DNA from 2 places in the Acidilutibacter cellobiosedens genome. Region 2 is predicted to be linked to the other one. Evidence: riboswitches for the same ligand, from Rfam matches in the RefSeq annotation. Region 2 holds a riboswitch; the other holds the start of a gene.
What was found. Region 2 has a riboswitch for thiamine pyrophosphate ahead of thiC (phosphomethylpyrimidine synthase ThiC). Riboswitches for the same ligand answer to the same signal wherever they lie in the genome.
Positions count from the first base shown of each region.

Region 1: another riboswitch for thiamine pyrophosphate. It lies ahead of thiD (bifunctional hydroxymethylpyrimidine kinase/phosphomethylpyrimidine kinase); the one in region 2 lies ahead of thiC (phosphomethylpyrimidine synthase ThiC).

Region 1 is NZ_CP035282.1:1,139,250-1,146,685, forward strand. It holds gene EQM13_RS05405 (uracil-xanthine permease family protein) at 1-676, shown strand, start outside; gene EQM13_RS05410 (L-lactate dehydrogenase) at 890-1,861, shown strand; gene EQM13_RS05415 (GNAT family N-acetyltransferase) at 2,034-2,555, shown strand; gene EQM13_RS05420 (DUF523 domain-containing protein) at 2,599-3,036, shown strand; gene EQM13_RS05425 (Na/Pi cotransporter family protein) at 3,134-4,786, opposite strand; TPP riboswitch at 5,102-5,200, shown strand; gene thiD (bifunctional hydroxymethylpyrimidine kinase/phosphomethylpyrimidine kinase) at 5,267-6,085, shown strand; gene abc-f (ribosomal protection-like ABC-F family protein) at 6,380-7,436, shown strand, end outside.
Region 2 is NZ_CP035282.1:886,986-894,421, reverse strand. It holds gene thiM (hydroxyethylthiazole kinase) at 1-473, opposite strand, end outside; gene thiC (phosphomethylpyrimidine synthase ThiC) at 523-1,824, opposite strand; TPP riboswitch at 1,905-2,020, opposite strand; TPP riboswitch at 2,075-2,189, opposite strand; tRNA gene EQM13_RS04240 (tRNA-Leu) at 2,201-2,284, opposite strand; tRNA gene EQM13_RS04235 (tRNA-Lys) at 2,295-2,367, opposite strand; tRNA gene EQM13_RS04230 (tRNA-His) at 2,390-2,466, opposite strand; tRNA gene EQM13_RS04225 (tRNA-Arg) at 2,480-2,556, opposite strand; tRNA gene EQM13_RS04220 (tRNA-Gly) at 2,569-2,642, opposite strand; gene EQM13_RS04215 (metallophosphoesterase) at 2,754-3,227, opposite strand; gene rdgB (RdgB/HAM1 family non-canonical purine NTP pyrophosphatase) at 3,264-3,872, opposite strand; gene rph (ribonuclease PH) at 3,874-4,635, opposite strand; gene EQM13_RS04200 (GerMN domain-containing protein) at 4,778-5,794, opposite strand; gene EQM13_RS04195 (DUF2179 domain-containing protein) at 5,852-6,376, opposite strand; gene EQM13_RS04190 (N-acetylmuramoyl-L-alanine amidase family protein) at 6,430-7,436, opposite strand, start outside.

The DNA of each region.
Region 1 (7,436 bases), 250 kb from region 2:
ATTCACAGGTAATATTTTTATGGTTCCTCATTTCACGTTACCCACTCCAAATTGGATGTCCGTTGCGGCAATAATGCCTATAGCTATTGCAACAATTCCTGAATCTACTGCTCACTTATTCCAACTTGATGTATATATAAATGATCTTTCTCGAAAGAAAGGAAAAGGCGAATATAAAATTGCAGATAAACTTGGTCTTAACTTAATAGGAGACGGTATAGGAGATATTGTTGCATCAATGTTCGGAGGGCCGGCAGGCACAAATTACGGAGAGAATATATCTACTATGGCAATTACTAAAAATTTTTCAGTTGCAATGCTCAAAGTGGCATCAATTATGGCAATGATATTTTCATTCTTTGAACCTTTATCCAATGCTATAAATTCGGTGCCATCTTCTGTAATTAATGGTGCATGTATATTTCTCTTTGGAGTTATCGGCGCTCAGGGAATTGCCATTATGATAAATAAAAAGGTTGATTTATTTAATACTAAAAACCTTTCGGTTATTGCAATAATATTAGTTATAGGTCTTGGAGGACATTATGGTTTCCCTGACAATATGATTCCTTTCTTTGGGATTAAGTTACCCGCTATTGCAACAGCAGCAATTGCAGGAATTATACTTAATCTTATTCTTTCTATAGGAGAGAAAAAAACTACTGATGAAAATTAGAAAATATATATTTATTTTCCGATAATCAAAAGGCAATCAGCAAACATTCAATAAGTTTGTTGGTTGTTTTATTTTTTTAAATTTATTATATTTGGATAACGATTTCCATGTATGGGACAAGTTGATATATATAAAACTAAGTAGTATGATAGTTAAAATAGTTAAAAATGTTGTTTCTATTTTATACTATACAATATTGATGGAGGAATATATATGGGTTCAATAAGAAGCAAACTTGTAGTGGTAGGCGTTGGACATGTGGGTTCTCAGGTACTTAACTGTGCTGCATCTTTAAAATTATTTTCTGAAATTGTTGCTATTGACAAAATTGAAAGCAAAGCTAAAGGGGAAGCTCTTGATATCAGTCACTTTACATCTTCGGATTATATTAATAATGTAAACATCCGCTCAGGAGGATATGAAGAATGTAAAGATGCGGATATTATCATTATATCGGCAGGTCCCAGCATAATGCCTAATAAGGATATTAAGAAATTAGACAGACTGGCTCTTGCGTCTCAAAATGTACCGGTAATGAAGGAGATTATTAGCTCCATAACAAAATATACTAAAGATGCAGTAATTATAATTATTACTAATCCCTTGGATGTTATGGTATATTATGCACAGAACTTTTTCGGATATTCTAAGAATAAAATATTTGGAACGGGAACAAGCCTTGATTCAGCTCGATTCAAAAGAATTATTGCGGATAAATATAATGTAGATCCCAAAAGCGTACAAGGGTATATGATGGGGGAACACGGGAATTCTGCATTCCCGGCATGGAGTCTTTTGAGAATCGCAGGCATCTCTTATGATGATCTTGATAAATATTTTAATCCGAAAGAACATCTCGACTGTGATAATGTAGCTTCAGAAGTAGTGGAAGTTGCTTATAGCGTACTTAATATGAAAGGATATACTAATTCAGGAATTGCAATGGCTGCCTGCAGACTTGCAGAGGCAGTTTTGCTTAATGAGCGTACTATTTTGCCTGTTTCCTCAACTCTTGAGGGCGAGTATGGATTAAGAGATGTGGCACTGAGTATTCCCACTATTATAGGGAAGAACGGTATAGAAAAAAGGATTCAAGTGCCTCTTTCCGACGATGAGATTAATAAGCTCAAGGAAAGTGCAGAAAGTGTATTGAAAACAATTAAATCCGTTGGACTTGAAAAATAATTTTTAAGAATAGCTTTTCAAAGCTGTTTTTCATTAATTTACACTTGACTTTAAATGAATTTCAAAGAAAGGCTTCATTAGTTTATAATGCTTCAATAGAAGCCTTTTTTATTTATATGGAAATGATGTTGAAGTTAAATTATAATAGAACGTAGATAGGGGGTGCAAAGAGTTGAAAAGGATTTTGGAAACAGAAAGAACTTATCTACGTGAATTGGCTTGGGAAGATTATGATGATCTATGTGAGATTCTGCAGGATGAGAAAACCATGTATGCATATGAACATGCTTTTAGTGACGAGGAAGTGAGAAATTGGCTTAATAATCAATTCCGAAGATATAAAAATTTTGGGTTTGGATTATGGGCTGTGGTTGATAGAAATACCAATTGCTTTATAGGGCAGATAGGACTTACCATGCAGAATGTAGAGAACAAACAGGAGCTTGAAATAGGATATTTACTTAAAAGAAAATTTTGGCATAAAGGTTATGCTACAGAAGGAGCAATTGCCTGCAAAGAATATGCTTTTAATGTATTAAATAAAAAGAGGGTTGTAAGTATTATACGTGATAATAATTATGCTTCTCAGCATGTTGCCGAAAGAGTAGGAATGAAAATTGAAAAGCAGTTTACAAAGCATTATTACAATATGGACATGATTCATTATTTATATGTTATAAACAAGACAAAATAGATTATATTCCCTGATATGTATTAATAAAGAAAGAGGCGATAAAATGTATTTGGTAAGTTTATGTTTGGCAGGTTTTAATTGCAGGTATGACGGAAAAAGCAAAGGAAATGAAGGTATAATTGAATTGATCAATCAGGGCAAGGCTATTGCCCTATGTCCCGAGCAATTATCGGGATTATGTACTCCGAGGCTTCCATGTGAGATTATTATAGATGAAAGAGGAAACAGAAAAGTAATCAGGAGAGATGGGAAGGATCTTACCAAAGAATTTACTGAAGGTGGAAATAGAGTTTTATCCATAGCAAAAGCTATGGGTATAAAAAAGGCAATATTAAAATCAAAAAGCCCTTCCTGCGGTTGTGGACTTATATATAATGGAACATTTTCAGGGAGAGTAGTTCCGGGGAACGGAATAACGTCTGAACTTCTAATCAAAAACGGTATTGAAGTTTATACGGAAGAAGATATACATAAATTATAAACCCCACTTACCTTAATATACTTTCCGTAAAATGGGTTTCAAGAAAGGCTTCCATTAAAACACAATATATTAATGGAAGCCTTTCTTATAAATTTCTCTAATTATTTCTTGGTATTCCTTGCAGTTCATCTTTAGAAGCTAAACATATTTTATATATATGATCGGCAATTCTTTCAAAATGAGTTATAATGTTTAAAAATATAATTCCTGATTCTACAGAACAAGTTCCATTTTCTAACCTTTTCACATGAGCATTGGAAAATTCTTTACATAGGTCATCGGCTTTGTCCTCAAGCTTTAAAGTTTCTATTAAAAGGGGAATGTCTTTTTCTTTTAAAACTTTTATAGTATTATCATACATTTTGATGACTACATTTTGAAGCTCATGAAGTTCATCTATTGCTTCGTTTGAAAACACAAGTTTTTTTTCAACTTTGATTTCTATAAGTTTTACAATGTCTTCAGCATGGTCTCCTATTCTTTCTATGTTGTTAATACTGGTTATCATTGCCGGTACCATTATGGAACCCGAATCTGAAAGAGCTCTTTTAGATAATTCAACTATATAAGTAGTAATATCTTTTTGCATTTGATTTACTGTTTCTTCATATTCATGAACTTTATTTATCTTATCAAGTTCATTGTCGTAAAAGGCTTCCATTACATCCTTCAGCATCTGTTCAGATATTTCTGCGCCTCTTGTTATTTCTGATATGATAGCTTTAAAAGCAGCAACAGGAGTATCTAAAAGGAGTTTGTCCAAGTATATGGAAGGGCTTTCATAGTTAGGTCCTTTATCTTTAATTATAGTCTCTAAGAATCTTACATAGTATTTAGTTATAGGCAAAAATATAAGGGCACTTAAGACATTAAATATTGTATGAGAATTTGCTATTTGAGCTCCTATATCTGCGTTAGGTTGTATGTAATTTGTAACAATTTGTATTGCATGAACAAATTGAGGCAAAATTAAAGCAGCAATCAAGACACCGGAAATATTATAGATAGTATGTGCCCAGGCTGTTCTTCTGGCATTTATGTTTCCTGTCAAGCTCGCAAGCTGAGCGGTAATACAAGTGCCTATATTATCTCCCAGCATAATACAGACAGCAGACTTTAAATTTATTAGATTTGCTTTTCCCAATATCATTACTAAACCTACAGTGGCACTACTACTGTGAACCATAGCAGTAGCAAAAGCACCCAGTAATATTCCTATAACGGGAACGGATGCGTAGGTCTCAAAGAAGTACCTTAAAGTTTTACTGTGTTCCATATACGGTACTCCGCTGTTTAATATTTTTAGCCCTAAGAACATCATTCCAAAACCCATAATTGCATTACCGATATTTTTGGCGGTTTTATTTTTACTGAAAAAATTTATTCCGAAACCAATTCCGAGTATTGGAAGAGCTATATCCGTTAGCTTAAAATCAAAACTCAAGGCCATAAGTTGAGCCGTTATAGTAGTGCCGATATTAGCTCCGTATATTATTCCTATGGCTTGAGAAAAATTCATAAGACCCGCATTGACAAAACCTACAGTTAGTACAGTCACTGCGGTACTGCTTTGAACAAGGGCTGTCAGAAAAGTACCGACTAAAAACGCACTCCATATTCTTCCTGTCAGAACGGAAAGCATTTTTTTCATCATTTCACCGGAAGCCTTTTCAAGCCCGTCTCCCATTTTGTCGACTCCATACATTAATAAGGCAGTGCCTCCAATTAAACCATAAATTAACTCTGTCATAAATTTCCCCCAAACTATAAATTATTTTTATAACCCATAAAAAAATTCTATTTTGTCTTATTACAGACTTGACCCTAAATGGATTTCAAAAAAAGTTTTTGTTAATATATTAATGCTTTAATGGATACCTTTTCATTATATTACATAATAACTATACAGCAAATAAAAAAACTTATCAACACGAAAATATGGAAGATGCCTATTATGATTTTCATTCAGGAAAGTGTTAATATATTAATTATATGCATTATTATAGATAAATTTATCATGAAGCAATTGATTCTGAAAGTAAAAAGTGTTATTATAATTAACAAAAGATATTTGCGGGGGGACTCCTTTGAGTTGAGAAGGTAAAACCTGACCCTTTGAACCTGTTAGTTAAGACTGGCGTAGGGAAGCAAAATTTGTATGATTGTATTTAATAAATGGTGCTTGCCAAGATCGGCAGGTGCCATTTTTAATTTATAGGAGGAGATAAATTTGGAAAAAGTTCTTACAATTGCCGGCTCTGATTGTAGCGGCGGTGCGGGAATTCAAGCTGATCTTAAAACCTTTGCGGCCCATGGCGTTTACGGCATGAGCGTAATCGTATCGGTAGTTGCGGAGAATACATCCCGTGTTATTGATATACAGGATGTTGCTCCTGAGATGATTGAAAAACAGATTGATGCCGTTTTTGAGGATATCGGGGTAGATGCCGTAAAAGTGGGTATGCTTTCTCAGCCTTGTTGTATGAAAGCTGTAGCACGTAAACTTAAGGAGTATAAACCCCAAAATGTAGTGATCGATCCCGTTATGTATGCTAAAAATGGGTGTCCTCTCATGAATCCCAGTGCCATTGATATACTGATTCATGAAATACTTCCCCTGGCAGATGTTCTTACACCAAATATTCCGGAAGCAGAAAGAATTTCCGGAATACAGATAAATTCTGCTGAAGATATGGAACAAGGGGCAAAATATATATATGATTTGGGAGTGAAAAATGTGCTGGTCAAGGGAGGTCATGCTGTTGGAGATGCCTTGGATATTCTATATGATGGCAAACAGTTTTATTATTTCAGAGCACAACGTATCAATACAAAAAATACCCATGGTACAGGCTGTACATATTCTTCTGCCATTGCTTCCAACTTATCTTTGGGATTTGATTTGCAGGAAGCTGTAAGGAGAGCAAAGGAATATGTCACAACTGCCATTCGTCATTCACTTGCTATTGGTAAAGGCTGCGGTCCTACCCACCATTTTTATGATTTATATCAAAATGGATTGACCAAAACTATCATCAAAAATAATTGACAGTACTATATTTCTTACATATAATTAAAGAAGGTATTTAAATTATTAAGGGGAGCTTTACTAAATGAGCACAATATTAAGATGGATTGTATTTGAATCGAATATTAACGCAAATTTTTCTCTTTACGGGATAGGTGCGTCCAAAAATAGATTCAAGCTGCAAAAACCATATTAGTATTGAGGGATAAACATATTTAAACATGTCCAGTGGAACCCAAGGCTAATTTTGGCTTTGGGTTTTTTTATATATATTTTATGGTCGGGTGGGAAAAGGACGTTTGCAGCGTAATAAATATGGAAAGGAAGATAATAATGATTGAATGCAGTATAAATAATTTAATTAAATATTATGGTGCAAATAAAATATTTGAAAATATATCCTTTGAATTGAAGACAAACGAGAGAATAGGGCTTATCGGAAAAAACGGATGCGGGAAAACCACATTGATGAAGATTCTCATAGGAGCTGAAGATTATCAGGGAGGGAGTATAAATTTCAGTAAGGATACAAAGGTTGGATATTTAGATCAAATATTTGAATTCAAGCCGGATACGACTGTTATGGAAATATTTGAACTGGCTTTTCAGAAACTTTGGGAAATCAAGAAGGAAATGAAATCTGTTGAGCAGAAAATAAAAAAATTGAAGGGAGGAAATTTAGATAAAGTATTAAAAAGATACGGGTATCTTATGGAACAATATGAGATAAACGGGGGATACGAAGTTGAAACCCGTATAAACAAAATATATAATGGGCTAAATATTGCGGATTCATATAGGAAAATGAGATTTGAAGAATTAAGCGGAGGAGAAAAGACGAGGGTTATGCTGGGAAAACTTCTTTTGGAAGAACCGGACATTCTTCTTATGGATGAACCTACCAATCATTTGGATATTTCTTCTGTTGAGTGGTTGGAAGAGTTTCTAAAAAATTATAAAGGAGTTGTATTAGTCATTTCCCATGACAGATGTTTTCTCGATAATGTAGTGAACAGAATTATAGAGTTGCATTCTGACAAAGCGGAATTATATGATGGGAATTACAGTGATTATACAGCAGAGAGAGAAAGACGATTTTTATTGGAGTATAAGGCATACCAAAATCAACAGAAAAAAATCGATACAATGGAAAAGCAGGTTCAAAGATTTAGAATATGGGGAAAAATGAGAGATAGTGAAGTTATGTATAAACGTGCTAAAGAAATTGAAAAACGTTTAGGCAAAATAGAAGTATTGGACCGTCCCGTGTTGGAAAGCAGAAAGATCAGATTACCTCACCAAAAGGCGCAACGTTCTGGGAAAATTGTTCTTAAAGCGGAGATGATTGAGAAATCCTTTGGAGAAAAAATGT
Region 2 (7,436 bases):
ACCGAATCCGTAGAATCAACGCCGCGGACATTGGATTGAGCTGTACCGCCCTCTAATCCCCATAAACCGGCCAACGCAATAATTTCCGAAGCATTCCCTCTGATTACATTTGGTTTATACTCCTTAAACTGCCGTAACAGTTGAGTCCTAAGTAATCCGATTCCGATTGCGACCGGATCCAGAACCCATGGTTTTCCAGCATCATACAGGGCTTTGACTGTACATGGCAGAGTCTGCTCATAAATCGGCAAGAGAGTACCGACATTTATATAGGTGGCGCCGCCGGCTTCCGCCAAAAATTCTCCCTCATCAGGCAGGTAAACCATAGCGGCGGACCCTCCGACAGCGAGCTGAGCATTAGCCACAAAATTAATAGTTACTGAATTCGTGATGGATCCTGCCATAGGATTTGTCCGCTTTACGGTTTCAACTGCTTGAATCATTCGGTTTTTAATATCTTCCTTACTAATCATTTTTATATTCCTCCTTCCACTGGTATTCCCCAAATCAAGTCTAATGATATCATCTCAGCTTCGTATCCAGTCCGTCCAGTATTCGGTTCATGGTGCGTACTGCACACATTTTGCCGCACATGGAACAACTATGCCGGTCTTCCGGCGGAATGCTTTCGTAATATTCTTTCGCCTTCTCTCCGTCCAGAGAGAGTTTAAAAATATCCTCCCATTCCAGTTTCCGACGAGCTTCACTGATCTGGAAATCCGCCATCCGTGCATTCTTCACGCCCTTGGCAATATCCGCCGCATGTGCTGCAATTTTGGAAGCAATAATTCCCTCTTTAACATCACTGAGGTCTGGAAGGCGCAAATGTTCTGCTGGGGTCACGTAGCACAAAAAATCTGCACCGTTTGCCGCCGCGATGGCCCCGCCGATAGCCGACGTAATATGGTCATAGCCGGGCGCTATATCGGTGACAAGGGGCCCCAACACATAAAAAGGTGCGCCGTGGCAAATCCGTTTTTCAATCTTCATGTTGGCCGCAATTTCATCCATAGCCATGTGGCCCGGACCTTCAACCAAAACCTGCACATCCTGCTTCCAGGCACGTTCTGTCAAATTTCCTATTTCCGTGAGCTCGGCAATCTGAGAAGCATCCGTCGAATCCGCAATACTTCCAGGGCGGAGCGCGTCGCCAAGGCTAACGGTTACGTCGTGTTCCCGCAGGATATCGAGCAGTTCGTCATAATACTCATAAAAAGGGTTTTCATTCCCCGTCATCTTCATCCACGCAAAAATCAGAGAACCACCGCGTGAAACAATATTCATCTGCCGCCTTTCGCGCAGGAAAATTTCCATGACCCGACGGTTGATACCCGCATGAATGGTCATAAAATCCACCCCTTCCTCCGCATGGGAACGTATGACTCTCAGAAAATCCTGTGCTGTGATTTCCTTCAGATCTTTTTCGAGATACCCAATGGCATCGTAAATAGGGACGGTACCGATCATCGCCAGAGAAATTTCAATCAATTTTTTACGGAATTCCCGTGTCTTTCCATAATTACTCAAATCCATAATTGATTCCGCACCGAATTTCTCTGCCAGCCTTACCTTCTCCATTTCCGCATGATAATCTGCGCAATCACCTGATATACCGAGATTAACGTTGACTTTCGTCCGCAGACCTTCGCCGATCCCGTAAGGGTGTAGCGATTTATGGCGGATGTTCGCCGGAATCACAATCCGACCCGATGCTACAAGAGCTAAAAGTTCCTGCTCTGTAAAACCTTCATCTTTAGCAACTCGCGAAAGTTCCTTTGTGACAATACCTTTTCTGGCCGCTTCCATCTGTGTTTTATAATTCATTCTGAATAGACTCCTTTCTTTAGTCCGTCGTTGCGGTAGGAGTCATAAAAAAAGACGTTCACCGATTTCAGCAAACATCTTTCTTATCAAATTCCGCTTCCCTACGTCAGTATTAACTAACAGGTTCAAAGGGTCAGGTTTTAACCTTCTCAACTTAATACGGACTTCAGCCCGCTTAGTCCCCCCGCAACATATTCGGTTTTATATAATAAAAAAGTGCCTCCTTCTATAAGAAAAGCACCTTAATCATTTCATGTAACAATTTGCTTCCCTTCGCCAGTATTAACTGACAGGTTCAAAGGGTCAGGTTTTAACCTTCTCAACTCATGTGGACCGCAGCCCATATAGTTCCCCCGCAATATAATCTGCAATTGTTTGGTGCGGGAAAGAGGACTTGAACCCCCACGTCAATGACACTAGATCCTAAGTCTAGCGCGTCTGCCAATTCCGCCATTCCCGCATAAAAGTAGTGACCCATCGGAGACTCGAACTCCGGACACCCTGATTAAAAGTCAGGTGCTCTACCACCTGAGCTAATGAGTCATTTTTATTATTATAATTATCTTGGGGTGGGTAATGGGATTCGAACCCATGGCCTCCAGAGCCACAATCTGGCGCCCTAACCAGCTAGGCTATACCCACCACAACAAAAAAATGGTGCACCTAGGAGGATTCGAACCCCCGGCACACGGATTAGAAGTCCGTTGCTCTATCCACCTGAGCTATAGGTGCAAAATTAACATTTGGAGCGGGTGAAGGGAATCGAACCCTCGTAACTGGCTTGGGAAGCCAGTACTCTACCATTGAGCTACACCCGCAAGGACTCATAAATCCTTTCTCGCTGACACAATTCACTGTCACACTGTGACCCTTTCTGCTAACATTATATGATTATAACAGATAAAAATATCCTTGTCAATACGTCAAAATCAAATTTCTATAATATCTGCCTTTATTTTATCTCCGATTTCTACAATTGCAAAGGTCCTCTTATGCCTTCCTCTCGGCATTGAGGGACTTCCGGGATTTAGAAAAATCATGCCATCCTTCTTTTCAATAGATGGTATATGAGTATGACCATATAGTATCAAATCTGCATTTTCTTCTTTTCCTGCATAATATAAATTTAGAATACCCATTTTTACATTATATTTATGCCCATGGGTTAGAAATATTCTCTTATCTCCAATATTCAATATAGTCTCCTCATTTTTCTTCTCCGTATAAAAATCACAATTCCCTCTTATTTTTATAGTATTAATATTTAATCTCTTTTCAATTTCAATTCCATCTTCGATATAATCTCCTAAATGAATAATCATATCAGGTTTTTCTAAGTATTCGACCTTTTTAATAAATTCATTTATTCTTCCATGGGTATCACTCACTACAAATATTCTCACTGCTTATCACCTTCACATATGTTTCCTAATTTTCGTTTATATTTCATTCAAAAAAATTTTTAGCTCTTCTTTTAATTTTTTCAAAGCTCTACTCCTGTGGCTTATTTTATTTTTAATTTCTTCTCCTAATTCTGCAAAAGTCCTATCATATCCGTCTACTATAAACAGAGGATCATATCCAAATCCTTCTGTACCTCTTTCTTCAAATCCTATTTTCCCCCTGCATTCTCCTGTTACAGTTTTCGTTCTTTTTCCGTCTGTTATTGCTATAACTGTCTTAAATACTGCATTTCTTTCTTTTAGTGGTACCCCCTTAAGATTGTTAAGAAGTTTTTTATTATTTTTTCTGTATGTAGAGCCTTCTCCCGAATATCTTGCAGAATATAAGCCCGGTTCTCCATTTAATTTATCTACAAAAAGTCCCGTATCGTCAGCAATAACTATTCCTCCGGCTATTTGTTGAATTTCTGTTGCCTTTTTGATGGCATTTTCTTCCAAAGTAGTACCATTTTCCTCTATACTAAATTCTTTTAATCCTATTTCATCTTTAGATAAAATTTCAATGTTGAATCCATCAAGAATATCCTTTATTTCTTCTACCTTATGAATATTTCCTGTAGAAAGGATCAACTTTCTTCTCTCCATTTTATTCACCTTCTGATTGCGGAATTTGTCCTATTAATTTGCCTATATCTCCTAAAGATCTTTTTTGAATTCTTATGAGTTCTTCGTTCCCTTTTTTGGCTAAATTCAACATTTCATTTAATTCTCCATAAGTAAATGTTCCCTTTTCTCCTGTTCCTTGTATTTCTATAAACTCTCCCCTATCATTCATAGCAATATTCATATCAACTCTTGCTTTATAATCTTCTATATAGCACAAATCCAATATTGGTACTCCACCAAAAATTCCTACACTTATTGCTGATACATAATGAGTTATAGGGATATAAGGCAATTCCCCCTGAACATAAAGTTTATTCATAGCCTCTACTAAGGCTACATATGCTCCCGTAATTGATGCAGTTCTTGTACCCCCATCAGCCTGTATTACATCACAATCTATCCAAATAGTTCTTTCTCCAATCTTATCTAACTTAACCGAATTCCTCAAAGCTCTTCCGATAAACCTTTGAATTTCTTGAGATCTGCCTTCGATTTTCCCCCGAGAAGAATCTCTGACTTTCCTATTCATAGTTGAACCGGGCAACATAGAATATTCTGCTGTAATCCATCCTGTATTTGTCCCTTTTAAAAAAGTTGGTACCTTGTCATCTATCATAGCTGTACAAATTACCTTTGTTTCCCCGATCTCTATGAGTGCTGAGCCTTGGGGATGTTTCAAATAATTTCTTGTAATATTAACTTCTCTTAATTCATCATATTTTCTTCTATCTATCCTTTGCATAAAAACATCTCCCAACTATATTATTACATTCTAATAATAACAGAATTAATACTATTTTTCCATAACAATTGTAATGGTATAAGTATCTATTAAAAAAAAATATAAGCTGCTACAAGAACAGCTTATATAAACTCAAACATTATTAATATTCATTGGCAAAAGCAGGAATACTTTCATAATGCTCAATATCTATGCCCGCTTCCTCCAAGGTTTTACCGTCTATTAACAACTCCACTTTTTCAATGTCATCAAATTGCTTTAAGGTAAGTCCAATATTCTTTGTAATACCATCGATTACAAATTGTTCTTTCAATGCATCTAATTTATCTGCAAAAACATCTACATAAGCTGTTCCATCTCTTACCTCCACACCTTGAAGCGTTAATCCATCCGGAATATCTGTATACAACCCTAATGTTTCGGAAGGAGAGCCCTCAAATAATTGCTCAATGGCGGTATAAATATTAGGTGTAGGTGCTAAAGTAGGTACAGTAACAGGTATGTAGTATTCATATTCTTGATTGTAGTTTTCCTTATAATATACTACAACTTTGGACCTGGCATTTTCCTCACCTTCTACAAGGTTAATATCCTCTCTTTCCAAAGGTTCTCCTATTCCGATCCCATGTTTAAGAGAAGGCAGTATCTTCCCTCCAACTACTATTTGTACTTTTTTAATTGCAGGAAATTCTGTCAAAGTGTATACTATTCCTTTGACTAAATTTTCTTCACTTTTTTCAGTTTCGCAATTTAATAAGTTCTCCGTAAAATCCACCTTACATATTCCCGTTTCTTCATCAATAGACATTCCCGTTATCTCTGTCCCTACAGGAATAATAGGCATTAATCCTATAGGGCTTAATGTTTCTCTCAATGAAGGACTATCAATCATATTTCTCAGTGCTAATTTTGCTATGCCCTCTTCCCAAGGGATCTTTCTCATTAAGGGCACGAGAAGTCCTTCACTATTTTGAAAATACAAGACTGTTTTTCTTAACCCTTCATCTTCTTCTGTCAATAAATTTTCTTCATCGCTTCTTATTATTTCTTCTTCTTCCTTAGAAAAAAGCTTTAAAAATCCATCTTTAAGACTGCAACCTGCTAAATTAATGCATAATACAAATATAATTGTTATTAATAAGGTTTTTTTAATCTTCATTCTCTGCCCCCCTTGCCATTTCTAATACATTATATTAGCTGGCAGAGAATACTATGATTATTTCTTTTTACTTCCTGCAAAATATCCTCCCATTATGGGAGTTATTGGATTCACGGTGATAAATGCTTCTTCATCATGCTCATGTAATATATTTTCAAGCACCTTTAAATCTTTTCTCTTTAAAACAATATGTAATACTTCTCTCATTCCTTCTTTACCGTATCCCTCTAATACGGTTACTCCAAACCCATTTTCCCTCAATGATTGAATTAAATCCGCATTATCTTCTCTTTTAAGTATTATCTGAGCAGTTAAATTTCCCAGTGCAATCTTACTTTCAATTAATATTCCCATATAATTTCCCGTAGCAAATCCTAAAGCATAAGCAATAAGATTTCTCGGGTCATTAAGTCCGTTTACCACCTTGCTTAGAGCTGCCACATATACCATTACTTCAAAAAAACCTATGAAAGCTGCTTGAATTTTTCTTCCTTGAACTACCATCAGTGTTCTGACTGTAGCCATAGAAACGTCTGTTACTCTCGCCAAAAATATCAAAAGATATCCTATAAATACAGACATATAATTTCCCCAATCCTTTCAAAAGCGAAGGATTTACCTTCGCTTTTAGTTAATTATTCACTCAAAAAATTTTCTATGCCCTTAATTATCGCATCTACCATCTTATACTGATATTCTTCATCAGTCAACAATTTTTCATCTTCCGCATTCGACAAAAATCCTGTTTCTATAAGTATGGCGTCCATCTTGGTCTCTCTTGTGACTACAAGATTAGGTCTTTCAATTACTCCCTTATCTACTGCTCCAAGGTCTTTAATTAACTCTTCCTTCATTGCCTTTGCAAATTCATAGCTGTTTCTTCCCGCCCCTTTGGGAGCACTTGCAGGGCAATACAGCACCTGAATCCCTGAAATATCTTTATTATCATTATAATTACAATGGATACTTATAAACAAATCGGCATTGTTTCTATTGGCAATATCCGCTCTTTCATATAAATCAACAAAAACATCCGTATCCCTTGTCATAATGGTATTATAGCCTTTTTCCGTTAACTTTTCGTCTAACTTTGACGATATCGCTAAAGCCACATCTTTTTCTTTTACATCCTTTGGAACAGTTCCCGGATCCTTTCCTCCGTGTCCCGGGTCTATAACTATAAGTTTACTGTTAGGATTGGTTGAAACATTCTTTTTAAACTTTAAACTTATTACCTTAGATGTTGCAGCAGATAATACTTCATAAGAAATATCTCTCTGGAAGCTGATTTTTATATTTTTATATTCCTTATCTTCTGTTACTTGTATGCTGTCTACTATTCCATCTTTTGGTGAAATGGAACCATTCTCTAATTGAATGTCATCCTTTGGTATGGAAATAGTTATCTCTTTACTGTTTTCTTCGTATTTCACATCATATTTTGTACTCTTTAGCGCTTCTACACTAAAGGAACGTTCATTGCCTGTTCCCGTATAACTAATCTCATCCAATGCCTGCTTTTCCGGATAGATTATCATTTTATTACCGTCATTTTCTATTTTTACGTTAGGATCACTAATTCCTTCTTTTACATCTAAAACAACTCTTACAATTTTACTATTTTTATCATAAAGGCTGTCCG